DNA from 2 places in the Pantoea sp. X-Soil-ISGK-355 genome. Region 1 is predicted to be linked to the other one. Evidence: predicted binding sites of a transcription regulator. Region 1 holds the regulator's gene; the other holds the start of a gene.

Region 1 (8,617 bases):
GCTGCCATGCTGATGCCCACACCCTGAGCGGTCCAGGCGGCGACTTTTGCCTGCTCGGTAGAACCCTGACCCAGACGATAGCCGACGCGGATGGTGGTTGCGACGCCCAGCGACAGCGGTAATACAAACATCAGTGAACTGAAGTTCAGCGCGATCTGGTGACCGGCCACATTCACGATCCCCAGTGGTGAAACCAGCAGGGCCACAACGGCAAATAGCGTGACCTCAAAGAACAGCGCCAGTGCCACCGGCAATCCCAGCGTCATGAGACGGCTCAGAATCGGACGCGAAGGCGGCGACCAGTGGCTCTCCATACGGATATCGCGCATGCTGCCCATCCGGCGCACCCAGAAGCGCATGCAGATAAACATCACCCAGTAGACCGATGCCGTTGCCACGCCGCAGCCGACACCGCCCAACGCGGGCATGCCGAAGTGGCCGTAGATAAAGACATAGTTCAGCGGGATGTTAAACATCAGGCCCAGAAAGCCCAGCACCATGCCGGGTTTGGTTTTCGACAGCCCCTCGCACTGATTACGCAGCACCTGAAAGAAGAGATAGCCTGGCGCGCCGAACAGCAGGGCATGCAGATAGCCCTCGGCTTTAAGCGCCAGCGCGGGATCGATGTCATGCATCGCCCGGATAAGATAACCGGCGTGCCACAGCAGCACCATAATCAGCAGTGAGACAAAAAAGGCGAGCCAGTAGCCCTGGCGGATCTGTTCGCCGATGCGTTCGCGGCGGCCTGAACCGTTGAGTTGCGCAACGGTGGGCGTCAATGCAAGCAGAAGACCATGACCAAACAGGATGGCCGGAAGCCAGACAGAGGTGCCGACAGCAACGGCGGCCATATCCGTGGCGCTGACTGCGCCGGCCATAATGGTATCCACAAATCCCATTGCGGTTTGGGCCACCTGAGCAAGGATGACCGGAATCGCAAGGGCCAGCAATTGACGCGCTTCTGTTAAATACTTCTGCACGTTAACACCTGACTTATTAAATGAATTAAAAGGGCAGAAAAGCCCTTGGGAATAGCGCGAACCAGTGTAACCGGGGTAACAGAATTCGCCAATCTTTGTCACACAATGCGTTTTGCCACAGATTACAGAGGCGGCGCGGGCTGAATTCTAACAGCCTACCGGAGCTGTGATAAACTAGCGTAAACTTCGCAGAGGCAAAGACTATGTTTACCGGTATTGTGCAGGGCACCGCAGAAATCGTGTCCATTGAAGAAAAAGAACTGTTTCGTACCCACACTGTCCGACTGCCGGAAGAGCTCTTACCGGGCCTGGCGCTGGGCGCATCTGTTGCCCATAACGGTTGCTGTTTAACCGTAACGGCCATTGAAGGCGATTGCGTCAGTTTTGATTTAATTAAAGAGACGCTGCGGGTCACTAACCTTGGCGATTTACGTCAGGGCGATGTGGTTAATATTGAGCGTGCAGCGAAATTCAGCGATGAAATAGGCGGTCATCTGATGTCAGGTCATATTATGACCACCGCTGAAATCTGCAAGATTATCCAGTCAGAACACAATCGCGAAGTCTGGTTTAAAATCCAGGATCCAATGCAGATGAAATATATCCTGCATAAAGGTTTTGTCGGTATCGACGGCATCAGCCTGACGGTAGGCGATGTGACAAAGACTAAATTCTGTGTCTATCTGATCCCGGAAACGCTGGAGCGCACCACTCTGGGCGCGAAGACGTTTGGCGACCGGGTCAATATTGAGATCGATCCGCACACGCAGGCAATCGTAGAGACCGTTGAGCGGGTGTTAGCACAGCGCGATGCCGCGGCGGCAATGAGCATGCTGACCGGCCATCCAGCCTCCGAGAATGAATAAAAGGCGTGTAAGCGCTGCAGGCAGCCAAATCGGTTTTAATCTGTCAGCATTATAAAAGTTCAGGGCGCAGGGAATCAGGTCAGAAGAGGAAAGCGTCTCGCGCTATGGACAAAAACGCCAGGCGTTTTTGAACAACGCAACGTGTTGGCCCGTTAACGGGCGCACCTCAGGGATGAGGTGCATAATCGCGCGGGCCGAACATGTCAGGGATGACGGGTTTTGCGACTTTCCAATCTGACCCCGTTTCGTGCGCAACGCTCCCTGTTAAAGCAAAACAGACCTTTCTTTTCAGGTCTTCGGCCGGGAAAGCGCCTTCGTAATTACCAGCTTTTATACTCCCTATCGCGCCACCCGTAATCCACCCTCAACACCGCGGCTGAACACAATCTGCCACAGCTGAATATCGCGCGCCCGGAAGGCACCGGCACAGGCATTGAGATAATAGGAGAACATTCGCTTAAAGCGTTCGCCATAGTTGTCGGCCAGCGCCGGCCAGGCCTGCAAAAAGCGCTCATGCCAGGCCATCAACGTTTTGTCGTAATCGGCCCCGAAGTTATGCCAGTCTTCCAGAATAAAATGCGGCTCGCTGGCATCCGCCACGTGACGCACTGAAGGCAGGCAGCCGTTAGGGAAGATATATTTGTCAATCCAGGGATCGACGCTCATATCGGTTTTAATCGCGCCAATGGTGTGAAGAAGGAAAATACCGTCAGGTTTTAAATTACGATCAACCACATCAAAATAGGTGGCGTAATTCTTTGGCCCGACATGCTCGAACATGCCTACTGAAACGATGCGATCAAACTGCTCATTCAGATCGCGATAATCCTGCAACAGAATCGTGACATCTAATCCGCTACAGCGCTGCTGCGCCAGTTTCTGTTGTTCGGCGGAAATCGTCACGCCATGCACTTTAACGCCATAATGACATGCGGCAAATTCCGCGAGTCCGCCCCAGCCACAGCCGATATCCAGCAGCGACATTCCCGGTTCCAGCGCTAATTTACGGCAAATCATATCCAGCTTGGCTTCCTGCGCCGTCGCCAGGGTCGTGGCCTCTTTCCAGTAGCCACAGGAATATTGCATATAGGGGTCAAGCATCAGTGAAAAGAGATCGTTACCCAGGTCGTAATGCTCTTTACCGACAATCCAGGCCCGCTTTTTCGACTGCAGATTGGTTAAGCGGGCAGCGGCGATGCGCAGCGTATCTTTAAAGTGATGCGGGAGTTGCTGATCGAGTTTATGTTTAAGCACCTGATGGAAGAAAATATCCAGCCGGTCGCACTCCCACCACCCATCCATGTAGCTCTCACCGAGCCCAAGCGATCCTTCCTGCAGAACGCGCTTAAAAAAGCCGGGATGATTAATATGAATATCCCAGGGACGTGAACCATTAATTTCAATATCCGCTTTTTCCAGCATTTCGTGGACGATGCGATACCAATGGTTTTCTTCAGGGCTCACTGCTTCTGCATAAGATGAACTCATAGCTTTTCCACCACCTGTCCAATCTGAACCTGAACAAAGAGTAGTCAATTTTGTCAGGCATTGAGAAACGGTACGGATGATTCCGCACACCGGTTGACTGTGTGATACAGAGGACTGGAATAGCCTGCAGCAGGTCGGTCAGGCTAAGAATAACGCGCGCGAATACCGTCCCGGCAACAGGGTGCCAATCAGATTATTACGTTAGTATATTATTGATTTATTACAGGTTTGTTGACCCGAATGAGTATATTCTCACGCGGGTCAATATTCAATGACTTATTGTTAGGATGCTAACGAAAAAGTCAATGTGTCACTGGTTATCCTGGCAGGCAGGTTGCGGAGAGGCAACAACAGATTGTGCGCTTGCGGTACGCTGCATGGCGTAACCGAGTAGCGCCAGCAGAATCGTTACCGTCATTATCAGCGTAGTGGTAAACAGCGCCTGGGTTAATCCGGCAGAGACTGCCAGGCTTGCAGCGAAGCAGAGTCCGAGTTGTAAGGTGTTCTGCAATGCGGCCGCTTTACCGGTGGCGTGCGGGAAGGGCGTCAGCGCACTGGAAACCACAATCGGATAAATTGCGCCGTTAGCCAGCGCCATCCCACAGAACGGCACCATCAGGCTCACCAGCGTACTGTTGCCTGCAAGTGCAACAGCAAACAGCGCCAGAATGCTCAGGCTGTAGACGCCTAACAGCCAGGGGAGCAGCTGTGCGCCGTTAAAGCGGTTGAGCAGGGCGCGACAGCCAAATCCACCGATTAAAAAGGCGAGGGTCTGGGGTACATAACTCAGGCCGATATCGGCGGGCGAGAGACCCAGATCCGCCAGAATGAACGGCGATCCGGTCAGCCAGGCAAAGAAGCTGGCAGAACAGGCAGAGTAGATCAGCACGTTGCCGCTGTAGACCCGGGATTTCAGCAGGGTGAGAAAGCCGGGCTGTGCTCCTTTTTCGCGTGCTTCCGGGCGTACTGTGGGCAGACGCAGGGTGGTCAGAATCAACGCCACCGCAATCAGTGTCAGCACCAGAAAAATCGAACGCCAGTGGAAGTGACCGATCAGCCAGGCACCCAGCAACGGGGCCAGCGCCGGGGAGAGCGCAACCAGCGGCATAATCGTTGCAAAGACTTTGTTGGCGCGCGCGGCGGGGTAGCGATCCACCACCAATGCCTGCCAGCTCACGGCGGCAGCACAGACGCCAATGGCCTGCACAAAGCGCAGCGCCAGCATCAGAGTAATATCATTCACCCACAGCATGCCCGCACAGCCGACGCCAAACAGGGTCAGTCCGGCCAGCAGCACCGGCTTACGGCCGATGCGGTCGGAGAGCGGTCCCCAGAAAAGCTGACCCACGGCAAAGCCTCCCAGAAAGAGGCTCATACTGGCGCTAATCAGGCCGGGCGAGGTATTAAAGGTGTGCTGCATCGCACCAAAGGCGGGCAGATACATGTCAGTGGCTAAAAATCCGAGCATGCTCAGCAGGGCAAGATAGGGCATAAATCCTTTATTCGACAGCATCTCATTCTCATTTTTGCAGGATAAACGCGGCAGAGTGTAAAAGGTGCGTTTGCCGCTGTGAAACGGTAATATTTGCCGGTTGCTGTTAAAATTTTTGAAGGCAGATTATGTGGTCAGAATATGCATTAGAGGTCGTTGACGCGGTTGCCCGAGGGGGCAGCTTCAGCGCAGCCGCGCAGGAGCTGCATCGGGTACCTTCTGCCATCAGCTATACAGTGCGTCAGCTGGAAAACTGGCTGGCGGTGCCGCTGTTCGAACGCCAGCATCGTGAAGTGGTGCTGACGCCAGCAGGCGAACATTTTGTCCGGGAAGGGCGCAGCGTCATCAAAAAAATGCTTGCTACACGGCGGCAGTGTCAGCAGCTGGCCAATGGCTGGCGCGGGCAGCTCAGCATTGCCGTTGACCGTATCGCCAAACCTCAGCGCACCCGGCAGCTGGTCAAAGATTTCTATCGCCACTTCCCCGATATGGAGCTGATCATCAGCTATGAAGTTTTTAATGGTGTCTGGGATGCGCTGGCCGATGGCCGGGTAGAAGTTGCGATTGGGGCCACCCAGGCAATTCCGGTGGGCGGACGGTTTGCGTTTCGCGATATGGGTACGCTCAACTGGCGCTGCGTGGTCGCGCCCGATCATCCGCTGACGCAGGCGAGCCAGATAGATGACGACACGCTGCGTAGCTGGCCGTCCCTGGTGCTGGAAGATACATCACGCGCACTGCCGCGTCGTATGACATGGACGCTGGATAACCAGCGCAGGCTGGTGGTGCCGGAGTGGCAAACCGGACTGGAATGCGTGCAGGCGGGCTTGTGCGTGGCGATGGTGCCGGGGCATCTGGCCAGGCCACTGCTCGACAGTGGCGAGCTGGTGGAGCTAACGCTTCCGGTAGCATTTCCGGACAGCCCCTGCTGCGTTAGCTGGGCCGAGGATCGCGCATCACCGGCGACAGGCTGGTTGCTCAGCTATCTGGGTGATGCGCAAACGCTTAATCAGGAGTGGTTAAGCGAGGATTAGCGGCGATAGTCGCGGAACGGACCATCGGTCACTGAACGGCGCTCAATCAGCGTCGGATGGACTTCAATCGTTTGTGACACTTCGCGCTTACTGGTGATGCGGTCGAGCAGCATATCCAGCGCCTTCTCACCCAACTGGGCTTTAGGCTGATGCACCGTGGTCAGGGCAGGGGCGAAATAGCGTGCGTTGCGCACATTGTCATAACCGATTACCGAAATATCCTGCGGCACGCGCAGACCCATCTCGTCGGCGGCGCAAATGGCCCCCATCGCCATGATGTCGCCGCCGCAGAAGACGGCGGTCGGGCGCTGCTTTTGCGACAGGATCTGCTGCATCGCCTGATAACCCGACTCTGGCTCAAAGTCACCCTGCACAATCCATTCCGCGCGCGGCTGAATTCCCGCTTCTTCCAGTGCCTTCAGGAAACCGGCATGGCGTCCGCCGCCGGTATTGCGCTCCATCTGACCCGGAATGGCACCGATATCGCGGTGTCCGCGTTCAATCAGATAGCGTCCCGCCAGATAGCCGCCCTGGAAGGCATTATCGAGAACCGTATCGGTAAAGTCGGCGCGCGATTCGCCCCAGTCCATCACCACCATCGGGATATTGCGGTTCTCTTCCAGCATCTGCAGCAGATCGTCCGGATACTCAGAGCACATCACCAGCAGGCCATCGACACGCTTCTGCGCCATCATGCTGAGGTAGGCGCGCTGTTTTTGCAGGTCGTTATGCGCATTACCCAGAATCAGCGTATAGCCTTTATCAAAACAGTGATTTTCAACCGCCTCAATAATTTCAGCGAAATAGGGCGCTTCGCTGGAGGTGGCAAGCAGACCCAGCGTCTTGGTGTGGTTTACTTTCAGACTGCGTGCTACAGCGCTCGGCGAGTAGTGCAATTCTTTAATTGCCTGCCAGACCGCCTCGCGCGTCTCTTCAGCGACAAAGCGGGTTTTATTGATGACGTGCGAAACGGTGGTCGTTGAGACGCCAGCGCGTTTCGCCACATCTTTAATTGTTGCCATGAAAATCGGACTCCAGTGCTTACCTAACTCTATGATAAGCGTAATGTTAAACGTTTGCGTCTGCTCAGGGTTTTTTCCGCAAAAATGCGGCTTTTCTGGCCGGTAAACAGGCTTCTGGCGGAGAAAAAACGCCTCAAAAGATGCGCAAACGGAATCAGGGTTGCACGCGTTGCGCAACAAAGGCGAGATTCTAACAAGGCTGAACGGATAAAACGAGATTTTTACCGGACCCTGTGGGAAAATGCCATATCCCTACAAAGTGTGTGACTAAGGAGCAAACAATGAGTACCGATCTTAAACTGGCGTTAATGACCACTGTCGGCTGTCTGCTGATGATTGTGGCTTTCAGTTTTACCGCCATTCTGCACTAATAAAAAAAGCCGGGATAATCCCGGCTTTTTTCGGACTGTAGTGCTGCTCAGCGAATGGTTTTCGGCGTCATCACCCGACGGGCACCAATATAGTGGCGCTGCCAGTAATCTTCGCCTAATGCACTGATCTGAATATCTTTGCCGGTACGTGGCGACTGAATAAACTTGCCATCGCCCAGGTAAACGCCGACGTGGTCCGCCGTACCGCGACCGTTAATGCGGAAGAAGACCAGATCGCCTTTCTCCAGCGATTCACGCTTAATCGGTGCTGCGTCACGCAGGTGATACATCTCGTTAGCGGTACGCGGGATCTTAAACTTCACCAGATCTTTATAGGCATACCAGACCAGACCGCTGCAATCGAAACCAGTATGTGGTGAGGTGCCGCCCCACTGATACGGTTTACCCAGCTGTCCCATCAGCTTCGTCATCGCGGTTTCTCGCGCTTTCTGGTAGCGCTGACGGTGTGATTTGCTCATTTTAATCGTGCCAGGTTCGCTGGTGGTGACCTCAGCGGTTTTCAGCAGGCGCTGATGACCATAGCGTTTTTTTTCTTTATTTTTTTCTTTGCTTTTGCTGATACGGGCGGTTTTAAGCGAGGTCTTCTTAGCAGGCGTCTGTTTAGCAGTGAGTTCGACTTTTTTCTGTTTTTTCGTTTTGAGTTTTTGAACAGGGCTGAGGCGAGTTTTTTTGGTCACCGTTTTTACCTGGCGACGCTTGCGGCGCTCATCATCGCGCGCACTCTTTTTTTCTGCTTTATGCGTACTGACGTTCACCGGCGTGTGCGGGGAAGCAGCAGCGACGTTGAAAAACAGTTGCGCAAAGGCCAGCATGAAAAGCGTAATGATTAAACGCATAGTCCGTTGATTAGTTAAGTTGTCAGGGCCACTACGCACCGCGACAAAGTTGAGATTAATCTGATCCAGGATCAGTGCCCAGGCCATTCTAGTCCAGTTCTTTTAAAAACTGTAATGCCTTTTAATATTAATCTTTGCAACCCATGCAATCGCGCTGAAAATGAACATTTTCAGCATCTTATCTCAACGAAATTATTACGAATTATTAAACTGTTACCAGCTGTTAATAATCAGGCATTCAGGCGTCCCGAGGCGGAACTTAACAATGATGGCGATTTAATCGGACAGCGGTAAAATCTCGTTTTCAGTCACGCTGCGAAGTCGCTACAATAAACAAACACGAAGTAACGAATTAAGGAAGGCAATTATGAGTACTGTAGAAAAAATTCAGCGCCAGATCGCAGAAAACCCGATCCTGCTGTACATGAAAGGTTCCCCGAAACTGCCAAGCTGCGGTTTCTCTGCACAGGCGGTGCAGGCGCTGTCAGCCTGCGGTGAGCGTTTTGC
Region 2 (8,617 bases), 400 kb from region 1:
GGTCATCGCCCAGTCGGCACGATCGAGGTTACCGCGATCGACGAAGATCTCCAGCGCCACATCACGGCCTGAACGGGTGGTGAAGCTGTCGCGCAGCACGTCGAAATCGCCCGCCACCAGCGCAAACAGGTAGCACGGTTTCGGGAACGGATCCTGCCACTTCACCCAGCTGCGACCCTGCTCATCCCGGCCGCTGTCAATCCGGTTACCGTTGGAGAGCAGGAATGGATAACGCTCACCATTGGCATAAATGGTGGTGGTAAAACGTGCCAGCACATCAGGGCGATCGAGATACCAGGTAATATGACGGAAGCCTTCAGCCTCACATTGGGTGCAGAGCGCCTCGCCCGATTTGTACAGCCCTTCCAGCGCGGTGTTCTGATCCGGATGAATATCATTGATGATTTTCAGGGTGAAGCTGTCCGGCAGCTGGCTGATGACCAGTGCGCCCTCTTCTTCACGGAAGGCCGTCCAGGCTTGCCCGTCGACCTCCAGCGCAATCAGCGTTAACGCTTCGCCGTCCAGTCGCAGCTCAGCCTGGCTGTCGCCCACGCGTTTAACCTGGCTGATGGCCGTTACACGGGTCGTCGACGCATCCAGTTCAAAAGTTAAATCGATATCGGTGATGGTGTAATCGGGTGCACGGTAGTCGTGGCGATACTTGATTTGGGGCTGTTGCGTCATATTGCGTCTCGCGTTGTTATAAGTTTACCGGCAAAGTCTAAGCTTGTTACTACAAGCTTGCCACGCACAATGCACCTAAAGGGTGAAATGGCTACACTTTGTTAACAAAGGCACAGATTGGCCTCGACCCGCCCGACTGAAATATGCTGTGATCGGCTTCAGATAGTGAATTATACTTTTGCGTCTTTATGACTGTGTACAACACCGGGCACTGCGCCACCGAACAGGATGCTGAAACGCGCCATGACAGGACATGCTTCCCCGATACTGACCTCCCTGCTGGATACGGACGCCTATAAACTCCATATGCAGCAGGCCGTTTTCCACCGCTATCATGACGTAACGGTGGCGGCGGAGTTTCGCTGCCGCGGCGACGAACTACTGGGTCTCTACGCTGACGAAATTCGTGACGCGATTACTGCCATGCAACACCTGGCGCTGACTGATGATGAAGCGACCTGGTTATCCCGCCTTCCCTTCTTCCGGCAGGATTACCTCAGCTGGTTGCGCCAGTTCCGCTATAACCCGGAGCAGGTTGAGGTGCGCAATCACCATGGCAAACTGGAACTTCGTATCCAGGGGCCGTGGCGGGAGGTGATCATGTGGGAGGTGCCGCTACTGGCGCTGATCAGTGAGATTGTGCATCGTCATCGCACGCCGCAGGTCACCACTCAGCAGGCGATCGACCATTTGCATCAGAAACTCGGCGACTTTAAGACGCAGGTAGCGGATCTGGATATGTCGCGCTTCCGCCTGATGGATTTCGGCACCCGTCGCCGCTATTCGCAGGATGTGCAGCAGGCGATTGTCTCCACACTGAAACAGGATTTTCCGTGGCTGATTGGCACCAGTAATTATGATCTGGCGCGCCGTCTGTCTCTGACGCCGGTCGGTACTCAGGCGCATGAGTGGTTCCAGGCCTTCCAGCAAATCAGCCCGGTTCTCGCCAACAGTCAGCGTGCTGCGCTGCAGGCCTGGCTGGACGAGTATGACGATCAGCTGGGTATCGCGCTGACCGATTGCATCGCGATGGATGCGTTCCTGCGCGATTTCGGTCCGATGTTTGCCCGCCGCTACCAGGGGCTGCGTCACGACTCCGGCGATCCGGTTGAATGGGGCGAGAAAGCACTGGCTCATTATCAGAAGCTGGGTATCGATCCGCAAAGTAAACATCTGGTCTTTTCTGACAACTTAAATCTCGACAAAGCGCTGGCGCTTTATCGCCACTTTGGTCAGCGGACGAATGTCGTGTTCGGCATCGGTACCCGCCTGACCTGCGATATTCCGGGCGTAACGCCACTGAACATCGTTATCAAGCTGGTGCAGTGCAACGGCAAGCCAGTAGCGAAACTTTCAGACAGCCCGGGCAAAACCATCTGCCAGGATAAGGCTTTTGTCAAAGCGCTGCGAAAAGCCTTTGATCTGCCGCTGGTGAAAAAAGCGAGTTAAACCTCTTCTTATCGGGGCGTTGATGCGCCCCGCCTCTGCTGTAATAAATCCGCTTTCCCCCTGAATTTTGCTTGTTTCCTGAAGACTCACAAGTAACATAGCAAAACCCCGGATGGGGCAACTTTTAACTCACTTCTTCTATATAGAGAGATATTTATGAGCGTAGTGCCTGTAGCGGACGTACTGCACGGTCGCGTCGCGGTTGACAGTGAAGTCACCGTACGTGGTTGGGTGCGTACCCGAAGAGATTCCAAAGCCGGTCTTTCCTTCATCGCTGTCTATGACGGCTCCTGCTTTAATCCCGTTCAGGCTGTCGTCAATAATTCTCTGAATAATTATCAGGATGAAGTGCTGCGTCTGACCACGGGCTGTTCCGTCATCGTGACCGGTAAAGTGGTGGCGTCGCCGGGTCAGGGCCAGGCGTTTGAAATTCAGGCGACCAGCCTGGAAGTCGTCGGCTGGGTAGAAGATCCGGACAGCTACCCGATGGCGGCGAAGCGTCACAGCATCGAGTATCTGCGCGAAGTGGCACACCTGCGTCCACGCACTAACCTGATTGGCGCGGTCGCCCGCGTTCGCCATACTCTGGCGCAGGCGCTGCATCGCTTCTTCCATGAAAATGGCTATTTCTGGGTTTCCACTCCGCTGATCACTGCATCCGATACCGAAGGTGCTGGCGAAATGTTCCGTGTCTCGACGCTGGATATGGAAAACCTGCCGCGTAATGATCAGGGCAAAGTCGACTTCAGCGAAGATTTCTTTGGCAAAGAAGCCTTCCTGACTGTTTCCGGTCAGCTGAACGGCGAAACCTATGCCAGCGCCCTGTCGAAGATCTACACCTTCGGCCCGACGTTCCGCGCAGAGAATTCCAACACCAGCCGCCATCTGGCGGAATTCTGGATGCTGGAGCCGGAAATCGCCTTTGCCTCACTGGATGATGCGGCTGCACTGGCCGAAGCAATGCTGAAGTATGTCTTCAACGCGGTGCTGGAAGAGCGTGCCGATGACATGGCGTTCTTCGCTGAGCGCGTGGATAAAGATGCCGTTGAGCGTCTTCAGCGTTTCATTACCACCGATTTTGCCCAGGTCGACTACACCGACGCGGTTGAGATCCTGATGAACTGCGGTCAGACCTTCGAAAACCCGGTTTCCTGGGGTATCGATCTCTCCTCAGAGCATGAGCGTTACCTGGCCGAGAAACACTTTAAAGCGCCGGTGGTGGTGAAAAACTATCCGAAAGACATTAAAGCGTTCTATATGCGCCTGAACGAGGATGGCAAAACCGTGGCGGCGATGGATGTTCTGGCGCCAGGCATTGGTGAGATCATCGGCGGTTCACAGCGTGAAGAGCGTCTGGATGTCCTGGACGCACGTCTGGAAGAGATGGGTCTGAATAAAGAAGATTACTGGTGGTATCGTGACCTGCGTCGCTACGGTACTGTGCCACATTCAGGTTTCGGACTGGGCTTTGAACGTTTAATCGCCTATGTGACTGGCGTGCAAAATGTCAGGGACGTTATCCCCTTCCCGCGCACGCCACGCAATGCAAGTTTCTAAAATTCAGCATTAAATATAAGAAATTCATATATATAAAGAGGTCGGCACTGCCGGCCTTTTTTTATTTTTGTAAATTTTGAGTTCTCTCACAAAGTTCCGTATTTTTTACATTTTGTAATACATATTTTCTTACTGAAACAAGATTACGAGTTTAGTAGCATTTAAGCGCTAGAATTACGGCGGGTGGGATGGAAAGATGCGTGCAGACACAGGAAGACACCAAACTTCGCTCAGGGTTCTGTAAAGATTTCCTGACGGCAGTGGCAGGTGTACAAATAACTCCAATGAGGGTAATGAATAATGATGAAGCGCAATATTCTTGCAGTGGTTATCCCTGCTCTGTTAGCCGCCGGCGCAGCAAACGCTGCAGAAATCTATAACAAAGACGGCAACAAACTGGACCTGTACGGTAAAGCAGTCGGCCTGCACTACTTCTCTGATAACGATGGCAGCGATGGCGACAAGTCATACGTTCGTTTCGGCTTCAAAGGTGAAACTCAGATTAATGACCAACTGACCGGTTACGGCCAGTGGGAATACAACATTCAGGCTAACAACTCTGAAGGTTCCGACGCACAGAATAACAACAAAACCCGTCTGGGCTTTGCCGGTCTGAAATTCGGTGATGCTGGCTCAATCGACTACGGCCGTAACTACGGTGTGGTTTACGATGCAATCGGCTGGACCGATATGCTGCCAGAGTTCGGTGGCGACTCAGGATACTCAGATAACTTCATGAACGGTCGTAGCACCGGCCTGCTGACCTACCGCAACACCAACTTCTTTGGTCTGGTAGATGGCTGGGACTTCGCAGTTCAGTATCAGGGCAAAAACGAGCGTAGTGACATTCGTCGTGCTAACGGCGACGGCTGGGGTCTCTCAACCTCTTACGTTTCACCAATCGGCGTAGGTGTTGTTGGTGCTTATAGCAGCAGCGATCGTACTGATGCACAGGCAGCCGGTGTTGCTGCTAACGGTACAGTTGTTGGTCAGGGCAAACGCGCTGAAAACTGGGCAACTGGTCTGAAATATGATGCGAACAATGTTTACCTGGCTGCTTACTACGGTGAAACCCGTAACTCAACGCCATTTGACTTAACAATTGCTCCTGGCACCACCACCACTGCATTCGCTAACAAGGCTCAGAACATTGAATTGGTTGCACAGTACCAGTTCGACTTCGGCCTGCGTCCTTCCGTTGCTTACGTGCAGTCTAAAGGCAAGGACATTGAAGGCGTGGGCGATGCTGACCTGGTTAAATACATTGACGTTGGCGCGACTTACTACTTCAACAAAAACATGTCTACCTATGTGGACTATCAGATCAACCAGCTGGATGACAACAACCGTCTGGGTCTGAACACAGACGACGTGGTTGGTGTTGGCCTGGTTTACCAGTTCTAATTCCGCTTTAAACATGTTGAAAAACGGGGCTACGGCCCCGTTTTTTATGGCTGCTATTCCCAACAGGTGCGTTTTTCCCCGAGCCGTTACCTCGCTTTAATCACTACCTTTCTCCGTCGCGCAATCCACACTGCAAAATGTATGAATTTGTCTCGCAAACGGTTGGCATTTGTCTGGCCGGACGCTAACCTGAGAGCCCTCTTGCTAAAGTTCACGCTAATGGACCTGACACATGTTTGAATCGATCTCTGCTGCACCCGCCGATCCTATTCTTGGACTGGCCGATCTGTTTCGTGCTGATGACCGCCCTGAAAAAATCAATCTGGGTATCGGCGTTTATAAAGACGAAACCGGCAAGACCCCGGTACTGACCAGTGTTAAAAAAGCTGAGCAATACCTGCTGGAAAATGAAACCACCAAAAACTATCTCAGCATTGATGGGCTGGCGGATTTTGCCCGCTGCACGCAGGCCCTGCTGTTCGGCAACCAGAGTCCGCTAATCACCGCTGGCCGCGCCCGCACGGCTCAGACACCGGGTGGTACAGGTGCGCTACGCGTTGCAGCCGATTTCCTCGCCACGCAAACATCGGTGAAGCGGGTCTGGATAAGCAATCCAAGCTGGCCAAATCACAACAACGTGTTTAAGGCTGCCGGTCTTGAGGTCTGTGAATACCACTATTACGACCCGGCAAACCATACGCTGGATTTCGATGGCATGCTGGCGTCACTGAAACAGGTTCAGCCAGGCGACGTGGTGCTGTTCCACGGCTGCTGCCATAACCCGACCGGTATCGACCCGACCGCCGGGCAGTGGCAACAGCTGGCGCAGCTGTCACAGGCCAATGGCTGGCTGCCGTTGTTCGACTTCGCTTACCAGGGCTTTGCCCGTGGTCTGGATGAAGATGCAGAAGGCCTGCGCATATTTGCCGCCTCGCATCAGGAACTGATCGTCGCCAGCTCTTACTCCAAGAACTTCGGTCTGTATAACGAACGTGTTGGTGCCATCACGCTGGTTGCCGCCGATGCGAGCGTGGCAGATACCGCGTTCAGTCAGGTGAAGTACACCATTCGCGCGAACTACTCCAATCCGCCTGCACATGGCGCCGCCATCGTCGCCACCATTCTGGGCAATGATACCCTGCGTACCATCTGGGAGCAGGAGCTGTCGGACATGCGTCAGCGCATTCAGCGCATGCGTCAGCTCTTCGTAAATACTCTGGCGGAAAAAGGCGCACAGCGCGACTTCAGCTTTATTATTAAGCAGAACGGTATGTTCTCCTTCAGTGGCCTGACCAAAGACCAGGTTATTCGCCTGCGTGAAGAGTTTGGCGTCTACGCGGTGAACTCAGGGCGGGTGAATGTGGCGGGCATGACGCCAGACAATATGTCGGCGCTGTGCGAAGCGATTGTCGCGGTGCTGTAACGCTGTCGACGAAACAAAAATGGGCCTGATGGCCCATTTTTTATTGCACGGAAAATGGCGGATTATTTACTGCAGGAAAGGATTGCTGATGCGTTCATGCCCCAGCGTAGAAATCGGGCCGTGACCGGGAAGAAAAGTCACATCATCGCCCAGCGGCAGTAATTTTGTGCGGATAGCCTCGATGAGCTGCTGATGATCGCCCTGTGGGAAGTCAGTACGCCCAACACCACCATTAAAAATCACGTCGCCTGAAATCAGTAATTGTCCTGGCCGGTCAAAGAACACGACATGGCCAGGTGAATGTCCCGGGCAGTGCAGAACGTCCAGCGTGATCAGCCCGACCTGCACGCTCTCTCCCTCTTCCAGCCAGCGATCGGGGGTAAACGGCGCGCACTCGTCAAGTCCGAACATCCGGCTCTGAGTTGGCAGCGCTTCAAGCCAGAAGGCATCGCGCTTTTGCGGTCCAACAATCGGAATCTGATAAAATGCTGCCAGTTCAACAGCGGCCCCGACATGATCAAGGTGTCCATGTGTCAGCAGAATCTGAGCGGGTTTAAGTTTAAGCTGTTCCAGCGTTTGTTTGATCAGTCCGGCATCGCCGCCTGGGTCGACCAGTGCGGCTTCGCGAGTCGTGTCGCACCAGATAACTGAGCAGTTCTGGGCAAAAGCGGTAACAGGAATAATGTGGTAATTCATAACGCTCCATGACCGGCTCACGCAGCGTTGCCGGTGTCACTACCAGTGCCTGATCGGACCGGTATCAATATGTACAAAGTTACTGCGGGGATAATATCCTACACCACCCGCACGCAGAGATAACGCCGCTTTGCGTACATTCGCCAGCGAAACGCCTTCAATATGAAAATCCATCGCCTGGCCTTTGGTGTGATAGCTGTGTTTCGCGACTCCCGGACCGCTCTCACGTAACATGTTGTTGGTTGCCAGTGAACGATAGCCAGAAACCAGCTGTATCGGTTTACGCATACCCAGCAGCGCCTGCAGGCGAAAAATCTGGTCAAACAGATGTGGATCGATGCTTTTCACTTTGTTGGCGCGATAGTCACGGAAAAAATGATTTAATCGTGACAGCTCATCCTTGTCGTAACTCTTACCATTAAAAAACTCAGTTTTAAGGGTTTCACCGGTGTGAAGATTATTAAGCATCAATACACGCGGGCGAGACGTTGAAAGCGAGGCCCTTGCAGAAGCTGGCAATAATGCCAGTCCGGCGGCGGCACTACCGCACAGCAGTAGTTTGCGACGAAAAGAATCAATAGTAGACATGTAACGGTTTACCTGAGAGTGGAGCCATAGAAATGTGCAAAAAGCGCACAGGCCGAACCATAACTTTCTCTCAGAGAAGCGTCAACCCATCTGCCATGAGTTTGCGAGGCGATCCCCTGAGGGATCGCCATTTGATAAGATTTTTCTTTAATAAGGATTTGCGGGGAACGATTTAAAATCAATTACTAGAGCAGTAATTGCTCGGCCCGACTCAGAGCCTGACTGCCCGAACGGGCGGTGTCATCATAATTGTAAATATCTGTGCGGAACTGCGGTTTGCCATCATCAGCGACCCACGCCGTCAGATAATAGAGATTGACCGGAATGCGGTGGCGAATCGGCACATAGCGGGTGTCACCCTCTTTCAACGTACTGGAAATTCGGGAGTCGTTCCAGCCCGCATCCTGCAGCAATAAGCCTGCCAGCTCAGACGCTTTGTTCACCCGCACACAACCTGAACTGAGCGCACGGATATCACGCTGGAACAGGTTATGGTTTGGCGTGTCATGCAGGTAGATCGCATCTGAACTCGGCATATTAAATTTATACCGGCCCAGCGCATTCGCCACGCCCGGGGCCTGAATCAATCGGTAAGGGAACGATGAGGCGGTGACCATGCGCCAGTCGATCATGCTGGGATCAATTACTTCAGCATCTGCGCTCCAGCCTGACAGCAGGGTATACCCATGCTTATAAAGATAGGTTGGATCCTGCTTCACCTTTGGAATGATGTCTTTACGCACCAGGGTTGTCGGCACATTCCACGGCGGGTTAAGCACGACATTATTCAGCGCACTGCGCATAAGTGGCGTTTTA

Evidence for each region. Region 1 encodes PurR, which represses purine synthesis genes. Its sites were predicted from a motif close to CANGCAAACGTTTGCNTG; they were not measured.
Region 2: the regulator PurR is predicted to act here: its motif matches at 5,246-5,263, upstream of AC6I8J_RS06455 (amino acid aminotransferase).

The regions. Positions count from the first base shown of each region.
Region 1 is NZ_AP035971.1:1,827,397-1,836,013, forward strand. It holds gene AC6I8J_RS08415 (MATE family efflux transporter) at 1-980, opposite strand, end outside; gene AC6I8J_RS08420 (riboflavin synthase subunit alpha) at 1,184-1,846, shown strand; gene cfa (cyclopropane fatty acyl phospholipid synthase) at 2,186-3,334, opposite strand; gene punC (purine nucleoside transporter PunC) at 3,645-4,847, opposite strand; gene punR (DNA-binding transcriptional activator PunR) at 4,955-5,860, shown strand; gene purR (HTH-type transcriptional repressor PurR) at 5,857-6,882, opposite strand; gene cydH (cytochrome bd-I oxidase subunit CydH) at 7,164-7,253, shown strand; gene AC6I8J_RS08450 (C40 family peptidase) at 7,301-8,110, opposite strand; gene AC6I8J_RS08455 (Grx4 family monothiol glutaredoxin) at 8,475-8,617, shown strand, end outside.
Region 2 is NZ_AP035971.1:1,424,637-1,433,253, reverse strand. It holds gene pepN (aminopeptidase N) at 1-684, opposite strand, end outside; gene pncB (nicotinate phosphoribosyltransferase) at 928-2,133, shown strand; gene asnS (asparagine--tRNA ligase) at 2,290-3,690, shown strand; gene ompF (porin OmpF) at 3,991-5,094, shown strand; gene AC6I8J_RS06455 (amino acid aminotransferase) at 5,327-6,517, shown strand; gene AC6I8J_RS06450 (MBL fold metallo-hydrolase) at 6,584-7,213, opposite strand; gene mepK (peptidoglycan L,D-endopeptidase MepK) at 7,253-7,801, opposite strand; gene ldtD (L,D-transpeptidase) at 7,987-8,617, opposite strand, start outside.